DNA from 3 places in the Pseudomonas sp. TMW22091 genome. Region 3 is predicted to be linked to each of the others. Evidence: riboswitches for the same ligand, from Rfam matches in the RefSeq annotation. Region 3 holds a riboswitch; each other region holds the start of a gene.
What was found. Region 3 has a riboswitch for cobalamin ahead of EQV93_RS06970 (CbtB domain-containing protein). Riboswitches for the same ligand answer to the same signal wherever they lie in the genome.

Region 1 (4,519 bases), on a different contig from region 3:
GCATCCATTAAAGCCTTGAACGCTTCATCAGACGTGTGCGTCTGTACGTGCGGTGCTACACGCAGCGCTGCTGTTTTAGCCTCTTCCAGCGTTGAAATACTCTTCTCTTTGTCTTTGAGTTTAGAATTTGATTCGAGGCTTTTTTTTGTTAAGGCCTCTCTTTCTATTTCCATGACGGCTTGAATAGCGTGCTGAGTCAAAACGTTAAGTTGTTGTTCTAGTGGCGTGGCCAATTTAAAGTCCCGACTTAGTGTGTTGGGAAGTTTTTTTATCTCGCTGTCTGTGGGCTCTTGTTTTTTTTCTAAGGCTTTTACTGTTTTACTCGCTTCATGCGCGGAGGCCAGCATTTTCTGTGTGACCACAAGAAGATCTTGTGTCGCGGCCAGTATTTCGAGCGGCGTGACACTCAGTGTGGCATCAAAATTAATACTGTCTTCACTTGAGGGGGTTACTGATTCTCCCCAGTTTTTTAATGCACTTAGTCCTAATATCTGAAGGCTGTAAACGCCCCTTTTTGCCAGTGAAGGCAACTTGGTGCGTGTGTAGTCAAGCGTATCGTGGGAGGCATCTCCTACCGTTGATATCACTCTTTCTACGATACCTTCCTCCATCAGTTCAATGGTTGATTTTAATAATGAGCCTGTTTTTTTACCCATTGTATAAGCGGCTCTTATCAATTTATTGCTGGTGCTTTCAGATTTTTTTAGGGCGTATTGGGCTTTGTCAAAATCAGCAGCAGCACTTTTCAATGCACGGCCCGATTCTGAAAATAGTTCCGGAATAATGTATTGTATTGCTCGCGAACTTTGTGTTTTTTCTTTGAGTGTTGGAAGTTTGTGCAGTGAGTAATTAAATGCTTTTTGTGCAGCTTTAGTGGCCTGCTTTGACTTTTCTTCTAAGGTAATAAAACGTTCTGATTTGTGAAGCTTCACTTTTTTCAGCAGCAGGGTGTCGAGTTCATTATTAAATGCCACAGTCCCATGGTTGAAGGCGTGCTCAACGGATGCGTCTACCTTTTCGGAAAACGCAGTATCAGCTTTGTCCAGTGAGCCCAGCATGTGTTCTATTATTAGAACAGCCGATGTCTTTTTGAGGGTTTCACGTTGTTCATGTTCATATTCCTCCCAATAAGCCAATGTGTCGTTGTGTGTGGTTTGCAGCGACTTTGCTGCCTGTTCAAGGGCGTTAATGGTTTTATTCAAAGCCATTAACGTCTCATTCATCGATGCTTCTTGAACTGACTTCCATTCTTGCTCGGAAATAACGGCTATCCGATTGGCGAAGTGTAAGATGTCAAGCAGAGTAGGGTGACCATGGAAAATGGATAATGCTGTAGTGACGGTTTGAATAAGTGCCTCAATTTTAGAGCGCTTGATAATGGCTTCGTCGGGGATCTTGTTTTTATTGATTTTGTTGTATTCGCGCCACTGTTCTAATTTTGGCTTAATATTTTCCTGAAGGTGCGCCGCAAAGGTCGATGTTGTAGGCGTTTGAGGCGTTTGAGGCGCTTGCAGGGCAGGCACTTCGTTTTGCGTTGTATCTATCTCATTGGCGAAGTCTGAATCTTCAGTGAATACCTCTGTGGGGCCAGGTACTGCGGCTTGTGAATGGGGTGTCATCGCTAACACATTAACCGGATAAATTCCTGTTGTCGGACCCGTTCTCTTAGATCCTTCAGTCAACAGGGGGGTGTCCAACGACTGGCCTAAATCTGTTAAGGTTTTGAAACGCTTTAAGGTTGAGCCCTCGGAAGAGTTTTCATTATTAGAGCTAACCTTCGAGTCTTTCATTGGTGATCCTCTTGATCATCAATGCAAGCGACGATCACGGGAGATAAGGATTCCGGGTCAACTTTCTCTGACATAGGCTTGATCTAAGAGATAATTCCTACGTTCTTTTTAAACTGTAGCTGACAACTAATCTGGCGCGTGTATTACGTCGGAAATCTCGTTTTAGGTTGGGGTGTCCATGGCTTCAATTGACGCTCCACCCCCAACCCTCTAACCTTCGCGGCTTGTTTCAGGTGCTCTGCAACCCTTGGTTGGCCGAGTGAAACAGGGAAGCCGGTGAAGGTGACTGTGAAAGCCACAGCCATCACGATCCCGGCGCTGCCCCCGCAACGGTAAATGAGTGAAAACTGCACAAAGTGCCACTGTGAACAGTCACGGGAAGGCGTGCGGTCAAGGGTTGTTCTATTAATGAGCGACCCGCTTGTGAGCCCGGAGACCGGCCTGATTCATCCAGCACTCTCGCGGCGGGCGATGCAGTGTGATTTGTGACCAATTTCCCCCGCCTCCCGTTTGCTTAATTCAGCCCCAACGGAGAGCTGCCATGAATGAATCCCCTGAACGTGATGAACGTCATCTGGCGCGTATGCTGCGCAAAAAAGCAGTTATGGATGAGCGCATTGCCAGCTCGCCAAACGAATGCGGCTTGCTGCTGGTATTGACCGGCAATGGCAAAGGTAAAAGCAGCTCAGCATTTGGCATGCTGGCTCGGGCTATGGGTCACGGGATGCAGTGCGGCGTGGTGCAGTTCATCAAGGGCCGCAACAGCACCGGCGAGGAAATTTTCTTCCGCCGCTTCCCTGAGCAAGTGCGGTATCACGTTATGGGCGAAGGTTTTACCTGGGAAACCCAGGACCGCCAGCGTGACATCGCTGCCGCCGAGGCTGCGTGGGAAGTGTCCCGCGAAATGCTGCGCAATCCGGCCATCGGACTGGTGGTGCTGGATGAACTGAATATTGCGCTCAAGCACGGTTATCTCGACCTTGAGCAAGTATTGAGCGACCTGCAAGCCCGGCCGCCGATGCAGCATGTACTGGTCACAGGCCGTGGCGCTAAACCTGAACTGATTGATCTGGCCGATACGGTGACTGAAATGGGCGTGATCAAACACGCTTTTCAGTCCGGTATCAAAGCCCAGAAAGGCATCGAATTGTGAGTGTTGAAGCATGAGAGAGTCGCGTCATTGCCCGGCGGTATTGATCGCCGCACCGGCTTCCGGTCAGGGCAAGACCACCGTTACCGCCGCCTTGGCCCGTTTGCATCGCAATCAGGGGCGTAAGGTTCGAGTATTTAAATGTGGCCCGGATTTTCTCGACCCGATGATCCTTGAGCGTGCCAGTGGTGCGCCGGTGTATCAGGTGGATTTGTGGATGGTGGGTGCAGAGGAAAGCCGCCGTCTGTTATGGGAAGCCGCTGGTGAGGCCGACTTGATCCTGATCGAAGGCGTGATGGGGCTGTTCGACGGCACGCCTTCAAGTGCCGATCTGGCCCGGCATTTCGGGGTGCCGGTGTTGGGTGTGATTGATGGTACGGCCATGGCCCAGACCTTTGGGGCTTTGGCTTTGGGGCTGGCGCGTTATCAACCTGACTTGCCTTTTGCCGGGGTGCTGGCCAACCGGGTGGGTACGGTGCGCCATGCGCAATTGCTGGAAGGCAGTTTGACTGAGGGTTTGCGTTGGTATGGCGCGCTGTCCCGAGAGACCGGCATTGAATTGCCTAGTCGTCATTTGGGCTTGGTACAAGCCAGCGAGCTGAATGACCTGGATGCCCGCCTTGACGCGGCGGCCAATGCCTTGGCCAGTACCTGCGAGGTAGCGCTGCCACCCGCGGTGACGTTTGATGCGCCTGAACCTGTTGCTGTTGAGCCTCTGTTGGCGGGTGTGCGTATTGCGGTAGCCCGTGACGAAGCATTTGCCTTCACTTATGGCGCAAGCTTGGCGTTATTGCGAGAAATGGGCGCTCAATTGCTGTTCTTCTCACCGATTCGCGATACTCAATTGCCGGAAGCGGACAGTCTGTATTTACCCGGCGGCTATCCCGAGTTGCATCACCTTGAGCTGTCGCGCAATCACCCGATGCTGGAAGCCATTCGGGCCCACCATGCCAGCGGCAAGCCTTTGCTGGCTGAATGCGGTGGCATGCTTTATCTGCTCAATGCCCTGACCGACGTAGAGGGCCAGCGTGCTGAGCTGGTGGGGTTGCTGGCCGGTGAGGCAACCATGCAAAAACGTCTGGCGGCGTTGGCATTGCAAGCCGTCGAACTGCCTGAAGGGCTGCTGCGTGGTCATACCTACCATCACTCGCTGACCAGTACCGAACTTGAACCCATTGCCCGGGGCTTGAGCCCCAATGGCGGGCGCGGCGCTGAAGCGGTGTATCGCGATGGGCGCATGACTGCGTCTTATGTGCACTTTTACTTTCCGTCCAATCCCCAGGCCATTGCCGCGTTGTTTGCGCCATGCGCCGTGAAGGTGTCATGAGCAACAATGCATTTAGCCCCCTAGAGCGGGCTGCTGTTTACCGAGCCATTGCCGAGCGCCGCGATATGCGCCACTTCATTGGCGGCAGTGTGGCACCTGAACTGCTGTCGCGTTTACTTGAAGCGGCGCATCAGGCCCCGAGCGTAGGGCTGATGCAGCCCTGGCGGTTTATCCGCATCACCGATCGACCTTTGCGCGGCAAGATTCAAGCGTTGGTCGAGGAGGAGCGAGTGCGTACCGCTGAGGCGTTGG
Region 2 (4,519 bases), on a different contig from region 3:
GCGTTCCGGTTGCGCTCGATAGCACACCACGTCCGACTGACTGCGCTCACTGCGCCAGGCCAAATCCTTGAAGCTGATCGGGCGGCTGATGATCCGCCCGTCCAGCTCAGGCAGCGCAATGTGCATGGCCAAGTCTCGGGGGCCGAGGCCCTGCTCACTGTCACGCCAGCCGGGTTCGTTATCCTGAGCGCAAATGGCTTGAATCACCGGAATATTGCGCCGGAACGGACGCAGGTGCGGCGCCTCCGGGCTGGACTGCGCAAAGCCGGTGGTATTCAGAATGACACCCGCGTCCACCTCATCCAGCAGGTCCTGGACCACGGCCAAACAGCCCGGTTCTTTGAGGCTGGCGACAGCAATTGGCAAGGGATTGAGTCCCGCTGCCTGCAAACGCTGGCAAAACACATCGACAAACGCGGTGTTGGCCGCTTGCAAGTGAGAGCGATAGAACAACACTGCGGCCACGGGTTGCCCGGCCAGCCAGTCGGCTTGCCAATGGGTGAGCTGCGGGCTGGAATGGGCCGGGTGGTAGATCGCGGTACGCGGCAGGGTCTGTGGTTCGTCCCACGTATAGTCACGCCCCAACCATTGGCTGGCCAGGCAGCGATAGAGTTGCAACGCGTTATGCCGCCCGCCCTGACGCAAAAAATGCCAAAGCCGTTCGCCCTGTTCGGCCGGCACGGTGCTCAGACCGCTGAGTTCCGGGTCGGGACGATCATCGCCCGGTACCAGAATCAACGTAACGCCGCGTTCCGCCAGCTGCACGAGGCGCTCAATGCCATAGCGCCAGTAGCCAATACCACCGTGCAATGACAGCAGTATCACCTTGGCGTGTTGCAGCACCTGATCGACATAAAGGTCGACCGAGGCATGGTTTTGCACCTGCATGGGGTTGGCCAAACGCAGGCTTGGATAATCTTCAGGCAACTGCTGCGCCGCTTCGGCCAGCAGTGCCAGGCTTGAATCGCCACTGCACAGGATCACCAGCTCGGCGGGTGTCTGGCCTAAATCGGCAATGTTATCGTCCGATACAAAGCCACCGGGCTGAGTCCTGAGCAAATGCATGGCTTATACGCTCAACGCTGTACGCAAGGTGGATTCGAGCAATGCGGCGTCAAGGTCTTGACCGATCAATACCAGCTTGGTGTTGCGCGCCTCATCGGCGCCCCAGGCACGGTCGAAGTGTTTGTCAAAACGTGTGCCCACGCCCTGAATCAGCAACCGCATCGGCTTGCCCGGGATCGCGGCGAAACCCTTGACCCGCAGAATGCCGTGCTTAACCACCAGCGCGGTCAAGGCGTCCATCAACAGGCGCTCTTCGGCTTGCGGCAGTTCGATGGAGATGGAATCAAACGCATCGTGGTCGTGATCGTCGTGGTCATCATCGCCATCGTGATGATGGTCATGGTGGCTGTGACGGCCATCAATATGGTCTTCAGAACCCGCGCCCAGCCCCAGCAATACATCCAGTGGCAAGCGACCGCTGCTGGCCTCAATGATTTTAACCGCCGGTGGCAGTTCTTCAGCGACTTCGGCGCGCACCTTGGCCAGGTCTTCAGGGCTGATCAGATCGGCCTTGTTGAGGATCACCAGGTCAGCACTGGCCAGTTGGTCAGCAAACAGTTCGTGCAGAGGCGATTCGTGGTCAAGATTTGGGTCAAGTTTGCGCTGGGCATCGACTTGATCCGGGAAGGCCGCGAATGTACCGGCCGCCACGGCCGGGCTGTCGACCACGGTGATCACGGCATCTACCGTGCAGGCGCTGCGGATTTCCGGCCACTGGAAGGCTTGCACCAAAGGTTTTGGCAGGGCCAGGCCAGAGGTTTCGATCAGGATATGGTCGATATCCCCACGGCGGGCAACCAGCTCGCGCATCACCGGGAAGAACTCTTCCTGCACGGTGCAGCACAAGCAACCGTTGGCCAGTTCATAGACCCGACCGTTGGCCTCTTCTTCGGTACAACCGATGGAGCATTGCTTGAGGATTTCACCGTCGATGCCCAACTCGCCGAATTCATTGACGATCACGGCAATGCGACGGCCTTGAGCGTTGTCCAGCATATGGCGCAGCAAGGTGGTTTTGCCCGAGCCGAGAAAGCCGGTGACGATCGTGACGGGAGTTTTGGCCAGTGTTTTCATCGGATGCCCTTTGGCAAAGCGGCGGGCATACGGGACGACATCGCGGGCCTGGGCACACGGGTTTTCGCCACCGGATCACCCCGCCCGGTTGAAGTAAAAATCTGTCACGAGGCAGGTCTCCTGGCTTACGGCTGGGCGTCAGCCAAAGGCTGAGCCCTACTCTGCGCCTTCCCGCGTATGACGCAGTGGCATTGCACAGTAATCGACCGTTTACAGTTGCGGGGGCAGCCGCGGCATACCGCGTTCCCTTCTTAGCTTCGCAGTGCGAAGAACCTCGAAAGCGCAAGGCTACGCAGTGCCATGTAACAGGTCAATGCCAGTCGGTATCGAGGGGCGCGTTGTGTTCTAATTGCCGCCTTTTTTCGTCCTCTGCGCTTCAAGGATCTGTCCATGCCGTCCACCCCGCAAACCCGCGTCCTGATCATTGGCTACGTGTGGCCCGAACCACGCTCCTCGGCGGCGGGTGGGCACATGATGCAGATTATCGAGAGCTTTTTGCAGGAAGGCTGGCACATCACCTTCAGCAGCCCGGCAGGGATTGGTGAACACAAGGCCGATCTGGCCACACTGGGCATCGATGAAGTGAACATCGAGCTGAATAACAGCAGCTTTGACGCTTTTATCACTGAACTGGCCCCCGACATCGTGCTGTTCGACCGTTTCATGATGGAAGAGCAGTTTGGCTGGAGGGTCGAGAAACACTGCCCGGGTGCATTGCGCGTGCTTGAAACCTCCGACCTGCAAAGCCTGCGTGACGCCCGCCAGCAACAGCTCAAGGCACGGCTCAAGCACAATCCCGAGCAAGATGACTTCAGCAGCCTGTTCGCCCCGGCCCCCCGCGAAACCTATGAGCACATAGCGGATGCGGATCTGGCCCAGCGAGAAGTGGCCGCGATTTACCGCAGCGACCTCAACCTGATGATTTCCGAGTACGAAATCGACTTGCTGGTGGAGCACTTCAACGTCCCCAAAGCATTGTTGCACTGGTGCCCGCTGATGGTCGACCACGTGCCGCAGACCTACGTGCCCTATGAACAGCGTCAGCACTTCCTGAGTATTGGCAACTTCCGCCACGCGCCGAACTGGGACGCGGTGTTATGGATGAAGACCCATATCTGGCCCTTGATTCGCCAGCAACTGCCCACCGCGCAACTGCATGTCTATGGTGCCTACACCCCACCCAAAGCCACCGCCCTGCACAACCCGGCCCAAGGGTTTCACGTGCTCAACTGGGCCGAAGATGCGCTGGCCGTCATGAGTAACGCCCGCGTTTGCATGGCGCCGTTGCGGTTTGGCGCAGGGATCAAAGGCAAAATTGCCGATGCCATGCTCTGCGGCACACCCAATGTGACCACGCCGGTCGGCGCTGAAGGCATGCACGGCGACTTGCCGTGGGCCGGGGCCATTGAACAGAGCGCCAGCGCGATTGCTGCCGCCGCGGTTGACCTCTACCAAAACCCGCAGGCCTGGCAGCAGGCCCAACAACACGGGCAGAAGCTGCTGGCTGAGCGGTACTTGCAGTCGAGCCACGGCCCGGCGCTGGTTGAACGCATCAAAGCCTGCCGCGCCGAGCTTGAACAGCACCGGCGCAACAACTTCACCGGGGCCATGCTGCGACACCACCAGCATAAAAGTACGCAATACATGTCGCAGTGGATCGAAGCCAAAAACCGCCTTCAGGATTGATCCCAGATGTGCAGCAACACTTGAGTGAAGGAAGGCTCAAGCACGCGGTTTCCATTACCGCTGAGATGATTGGAGTCGAAAAACATCGGCTTGCCCAATGGATCAAAGGCCGAACACTGAGTACCCGGGCACAGCAAAGGGAATGGGTCCCAGACTGTCAGGCCCGGATGCTCACGCGTTAACGCCGCCAAAAGCTTCATTTGCGCTTCACGTAAACGTAAAAGAGGTTCACGTCCTACCGTCATGCCTTGAGAGCACACCGGATTCATGCGGTTGAACCAGTCAGAACAGCGATTGGGCGGTGATTTGAACAGGGGTTTTGGCGCATCTATCAGGACATGTACATTGATGGCCTCTAACCTTGCCAAATCGGCTTCAGCAGAAGTTTTTGCGGCGGCAAGCCTCGCAGGGGTTTGCTCCTTCAGCATCTGACTGATGACCGCGGTCTGGCCAAGGGCCCAGTCCCGGTCTTGCAGTTCCGGCATCCGCAGTGACGCCAAAAAAACAATGTCTCCCGGCTTGGCCCGGGCTTCAATATCCTTGAAGTCCGCTTCACGACCGCGGGCACAGTTGGCCGGGTCGGCATCCTGCAGGGTCACCACACCACAGCCGCCCTGCTCGTACACCACCACTTTAATGCCCAGCTTGATGGCGACATTATTGAGCAGAGTGCGATAGGCCGATGCATGGGAAT
Region 3 (4,519 bases):
AACACAGTGCTGGCCGGTACGGGCCGGGGCGATGGCGCGACCTTGGGCGTCGTCGCCTCGGCAGGCTCGACAAATTGCTCGGGCATGGTCAACGTAAACTCACTGCCCTGCCCCGGCGTGCTGCTGATACTGATGGAGCCGCCGAGTAAAGTCGCCAGGTCACGTGAAATCGACAACCCCAAGCCGGTACCGCCATAGCGGCGATTGGTGGTGCCGTCAGCCTGACGGAACGCCTCAAAGATACTTTCTTGCTGATCCTGGGCTATACCAATACCGGAATCCTTCACTGTGAAGGCAACCCCTTCGCCGGGCACCCGCGCAACGGTGAGGCTGACTTGACCTTTTTCGGTGAACTTGATCGCGTTGGACAGCAAGTTCTTCAGGATTTGCTCCAAACGCTGGCTATCGGTGTAGAGCATGGGCGGCGTGCCGGGTTGCACTTCAACCTTGAGTGTCAGCCCCTTGTCCGCGGCCAATGGCTCAAACATCCCGCGCAAGCCTTCTACCACCCTCGCTACGCTGGCGTTTTCGGGCAAGACTTCAAGCTTGCCCGCCTCGACTTTTGAAATATCCAGAATGTCATTGATCAGGTTAAGCAAGTCATTGCCCGCCGAATAGATCGACTCGGCGAACTTGACCTGCTCACTTGAAAGATTTCCGTGAGGGTTTTCAGACAGCAGTTTTGCCAAAATCAATGAGCTATTGAGGGGCGTGCGCAGCTCATGGGACATATTGGCAAGGAATTCGGACTTGTATTTGCTGGACCGTTGCAGCTCCTGAGCGCGCTCTTCCAACTGAACCTGAGCCTCATTAAGCTCGATATTCTTGCGGTTCATCGCATCGCGCTGACCGGACAGAGCTTCGTTGGTCTGCTCCAGTTCCGCCTGCTGGGTCTCAAGGTTAGTCTGCGACTCCTTAAGGATCTGCGATTGCTCCTCAAGCTCTTCGTTGGCGGTCTTGAGTTCTTCCTGTTGCACTTGCAGCTCTTCATTTAGCTGCTGAGTCTCAGCCAGTACCTCTTGCAGACGTTGACGATAACGAGCAGCCTCAATCGATGTACCAATGTTGTCGGCGATCAATTCAAACAATTCAATATCACGCTCAGTCAAGGCCCTGAGAAAACCCAACTCAATCACACCATTGACCCGATCATCATCGCTGGTTGGCACCACCAGCACACTGCGCGGCGCGCCTTCGCCCAACCCGGAGCTGACCTTAAAGAAATAGTCTTGAGGCACATTGTCCAGACGAATCAGCTGGTCCTGCTGAGCGGCTTGGCCGACCAACCCTTCATCATTGTGAACCAGTTGATCCTTAGCCTCTTGCTCACGGGAAAACCCATAAGAAGCCACGCGCTTGAGGCCGCCATGATCTTCGCGCACATACACTGCGCCCACCACGCTGCCCAGATACTGGGCGCAGAATTGAAGAATATTGCGTCCCAGCATATTCAGGGTCAGACGCCCCAATACCTGTTCAGCCAGCTCGGTCTGGCCGTTACGCAGCCATGCCTGACGCTCCAACCGTTCCGCCGTCTTGATATACGACTCGAAGTTTTCGTTGTAACTATTTGAAAGGTTTACTAAATCACGACGTCCTACATAGGCCAGAAACCCGCTTAGGCCGAGGATAAATATCAGGTAAAGGCTGATGCTGATGACGGTCGTCTGGCTGACTTGATCACTGCGGGCCACCCGCAATTGCTGCTCTGTTTGAATGAACTCTTCGTATTCCTTACGTATCTCATCCGTCAGACGTTTGCCTCTGCCGGACTGCACCGCGGCTTTGTAATCACCGTTCTGACGACTCAAATCAACCATTGACTGTGCGTACAGCGCCCATTCTCTCTGCAAAGCTTCAAGGCGCTTGAGTCGATCGACTTGCTGCGGATTATCACTGACCAGTTCTTGCAAGCTTTGTAATTGCGCAACTATTTGCGGCTTGGCAACGACATAAGGGTCAAGAAAGTGCTCGTCTCCGGTGATGAGGTAGCCACGCATCCCTGTTTCCAGGTCAACCGTGAGCCTGGCGGCTTCATTGGCGTTGCTAATGACACGATCACTGTGTTCGACCCAGCGGATCACCGACAACAGATAGCTGATCATCACCACAAATAGCACGGCACTGAGCACGCCAACGGCCAAGGGCAAGCCTACGTTTCGACTTAAAAGCTTGCGAAAGCTTCGCTCATCAATGGATGCGGGGGATTTCATGTGTCGAGTCCGTACTGGAGGCAAAAACGAGAGTTTGCAGGATAAGCGGCGAGCAGTTCCATCTTCTTACAGACAAGAGAGAAATTTCGTACAAAATAATTCAATTTAAACCTTCACAAGGCTATTCTTGCCCACATTGTTGAGACTCAAGCGGTACTGAATGAGCCCAACGTTCAAATTCTTGAAGAGATCATGACTATGCCCGCAACAACCTCCACGATCCTTGTGGTTGAAGACGACAGCATTGTCAGAATGCTGATCGTAGACGTGCTTGAAGAGCTGGAGTTCAACGTAATTGATGCTGATTGCGCTGAAGTGGCTCTGGTTTCTCTTGAGAATCTGGACGAGCGCATAGACCTGCTGATGACCGATTTTAGCCTGCCCGGTTTCAACGGTCAGGAACTGGCAGGCAAAGCCCGGCACTTGCGTCCAAACTTGCCTGTTCTGGTTGCCAGCGGCCTGGCCGAAACACTGGAGCTTTCCGATGGTGTGTATTTGATCGGCAAACCCTTTTCCATTGATCAGTTACGCGACAAGGTTAAAAGTATTCTTGATCCTGAGGTTTGCCCTGACTTGATTTGACCTGCCCCGCAGAGCTGTGCTTTCCTAAGCACCTTGTATCAGGTGCCCTTCACAGGGTGAAACGGGAAACCGGTGCGTCAGGCATTTATTGGCTGACAAGTCCGGCGCTGCCCCCGCAACGGTAAGCGAGAGAAACATCAAAGCCACTGCGCCTCGTGCGTGGGAAGGAGATGTTTACAGGCTCAAGCCCTTTGAGCCCCTCGCAAGCCCGGAGACCGGCCTGGTTCTTTTTGAATAACAAACCCGCGGTGGGCGGGCGCTGTTGAACCCTGCGAGCCTCGTTCGCGGGGTTTTCTTGCGCTCTCATGCCCGCTGCCAGCCCCGAGGCAAGCGCCATGTCCACTCGCACCAGCAGCACCCATGCCATTGCTACTCCTACCACGCAAAGCCAACGCATCGTTGCCGCTGTCAGCGCCGCCGTGCTGGGGGCCTTCCTCGTTTATTTTGCTGGTTTCTCACACATCGATGCGGTTCACAACGCAGCCCATGACACCCGTCACAGCTCTGCATTTCCGTGCCATTGAGAGTGCCTGCCATGATTAAGCGTATCGCTCAAACCGCGGGTTTCACCGGCTTATTGGCAGCCCTGCTGTTGACACTGCTGCAAAGTTTTTGGGTTGCCCCACTGATTCTGCAAGCAGAAACCTTTGAAAAACCGGCAGCAAGCGAAACCCATGACCACGCTGACATGAACATGCCCGCCCACGAGCATGATGCCGAGGCCTGGGAGCCGGAAGATGGCTGGCAGCGCGTGCTGTCCACCACAGGTGGAAATCTGGTGGTTGCAGTCGGTTTCGCCTTGATGCTGGCGGGCCTGTATACCTTGCGTGCCCCCACCCGCACTTCTCAGGGCCTGCTCTGGGGGCTGGCGGGGTATGCAGTGTTCTGTCTGGCTCCAACAATGGGACTGCCGCCGGAACTGCCGGGCACTGCCGCCGCCGACTTGTTGCAACGCCAGCTTTGGTGGGTCACCACGGCCGCATCCACAGCGGTGGGCATTGCCCTGCTGGTCTTCGGCAAACATTGGGCGCTCAAGGTACTTGGGGTTGCCATTTTGCTGGTGCCGCATATCTTTGGCGCACCCCAGCCTTTGGTTCACTCAAGCCTGGCACCGCAAGCACTTGAGTCCCAGTTTAAAATAGCCGCACAACTGACCAACTTCGTTTTCTGGCTGGCGTTGGGGGTGATCAGCGCCTGGTTGTTCCGTCGCAAACCTGACGGCCAGTATTCAGCGTGAGGGAGGCAGCCCCAGGGCCAATTCTGGTGATTGGCCTTGGCTGCCGACAAGGATGCAGCGCTGAACATTTACGCGCGCTGATAGAACACTCACTGGGCAAAGCCGGCATCAGCCTCAGCGAGATCAGCGCTTTGGCCAGCATCGACACCAAACAGCATGAGCCGGGGTTACTGCAAGTGGCTGCACACCTCAATCTCAGGCTTGAGGTATTCAGCGCCGAGCAATTGGCGCCGTACACGTCAAGGCTCAGCCACCACTCCACAATAGCGTTTGAGCATACGGGGTGTTTTGGCATAGCCGAAAGCGCGTCTTTGGCCCTTTCGGAACAGCTCGGCACATGGCCAGCCAGCCTGTTGATTACCCTGCAAAAATCATCAGCCGCTACCTTTGCGTTAGCTTCATCAGAGCAAAAGCCGCGATAATCCCCCGCCTCACTATGAGCAATGTTCACGAACAGCTCTATCACGACCCTTTCAAGAGACTCCCA

Region 1: it holds a riboswitch for cobalamin, as region 3 does, so the genes downstream of both, cobO (cob(I)yrinic acid a,c-diamide adenosyltransferase) here and EQV93_RS06970 (CbtB domain-containing protein) in region 3, are expected to answer to the same signal.
Region 2: it holds a riboswitch for cobalamin, as region 3 does, so the genes downstream of both, cobW (cobalamin biosynthesis protein CobW) here and EQV93_RS06970 (CbtB domain-containing protein) in region 3, are expected to answer to the same signal.

What each region holds. Positions count from the first base shown of each region.
Region 1 is NZ_SCFI01000001.1:63,090-67,608, reverse strand. Features, by position in the region: gene EQV93_RS00320 (hypothetical protein) at 1-1,790, opposite strand, end outside; cobalamin riboswitch at 2,005-2,249, shown strand; gene cobO (cob(I)yrinic acid a,c-diamide adenosyltransferase) at 2,332-2,943, shown strand; gene EQV93_RS00310 (cobyrinate a,c-diamide synthase) at 2,954-4,267, shown strand; gene bluB (5,6-dimethylbenzimidazole synthase) at 4,264-4,519, shown strand, end outside.
Region 2 is NZ_SCFI01000015.1:49,390-53,908, forward strand. Features, by position in the region: gene cobN (cobaltochelatase subunit CobN) at 1-1,065, opposite strand, end outside; gene cobW (cobalamin biosynthesis protein CobW) at 1,069-2,139, opposite strand; cobalamin riboswitch at 2,233-2,431, opposite strand; gene EQV93_RS20890 (glycosyltransferase) at 2,530-3,825, shown strand; gene EQV93_RS20895 (acyltransferase family protein) at 3,816-4,519, opposite strand, start outside.
Region 3 is NZ_SCFI01000003.1:87,079-91,597, forward strand. Features, by position in the region: gene EQV93_RS06960 (response regulator) at 1-2,213, opposite strand, end outside; gene EQV93_RS06965 (response regulator) at 2,412-2,795, shown strand; cobalamin riboswitch at 2,819-3,033, shown strand; gene EQV93_RS06970 (CbtB domain-containing protein) at 3,131-3,319, shown strand; gene EQV93_RS06975 (CbtA family protein) at 3,331-4,032, shown strand; gene EQV93_RS06980 (cobalamin biosynthesis protein) at 4,029-4,454, shown strand; gene cobM (precorrin-4 C(11)-methyltransferase) at 4,519-4,519, shown strand, end outside.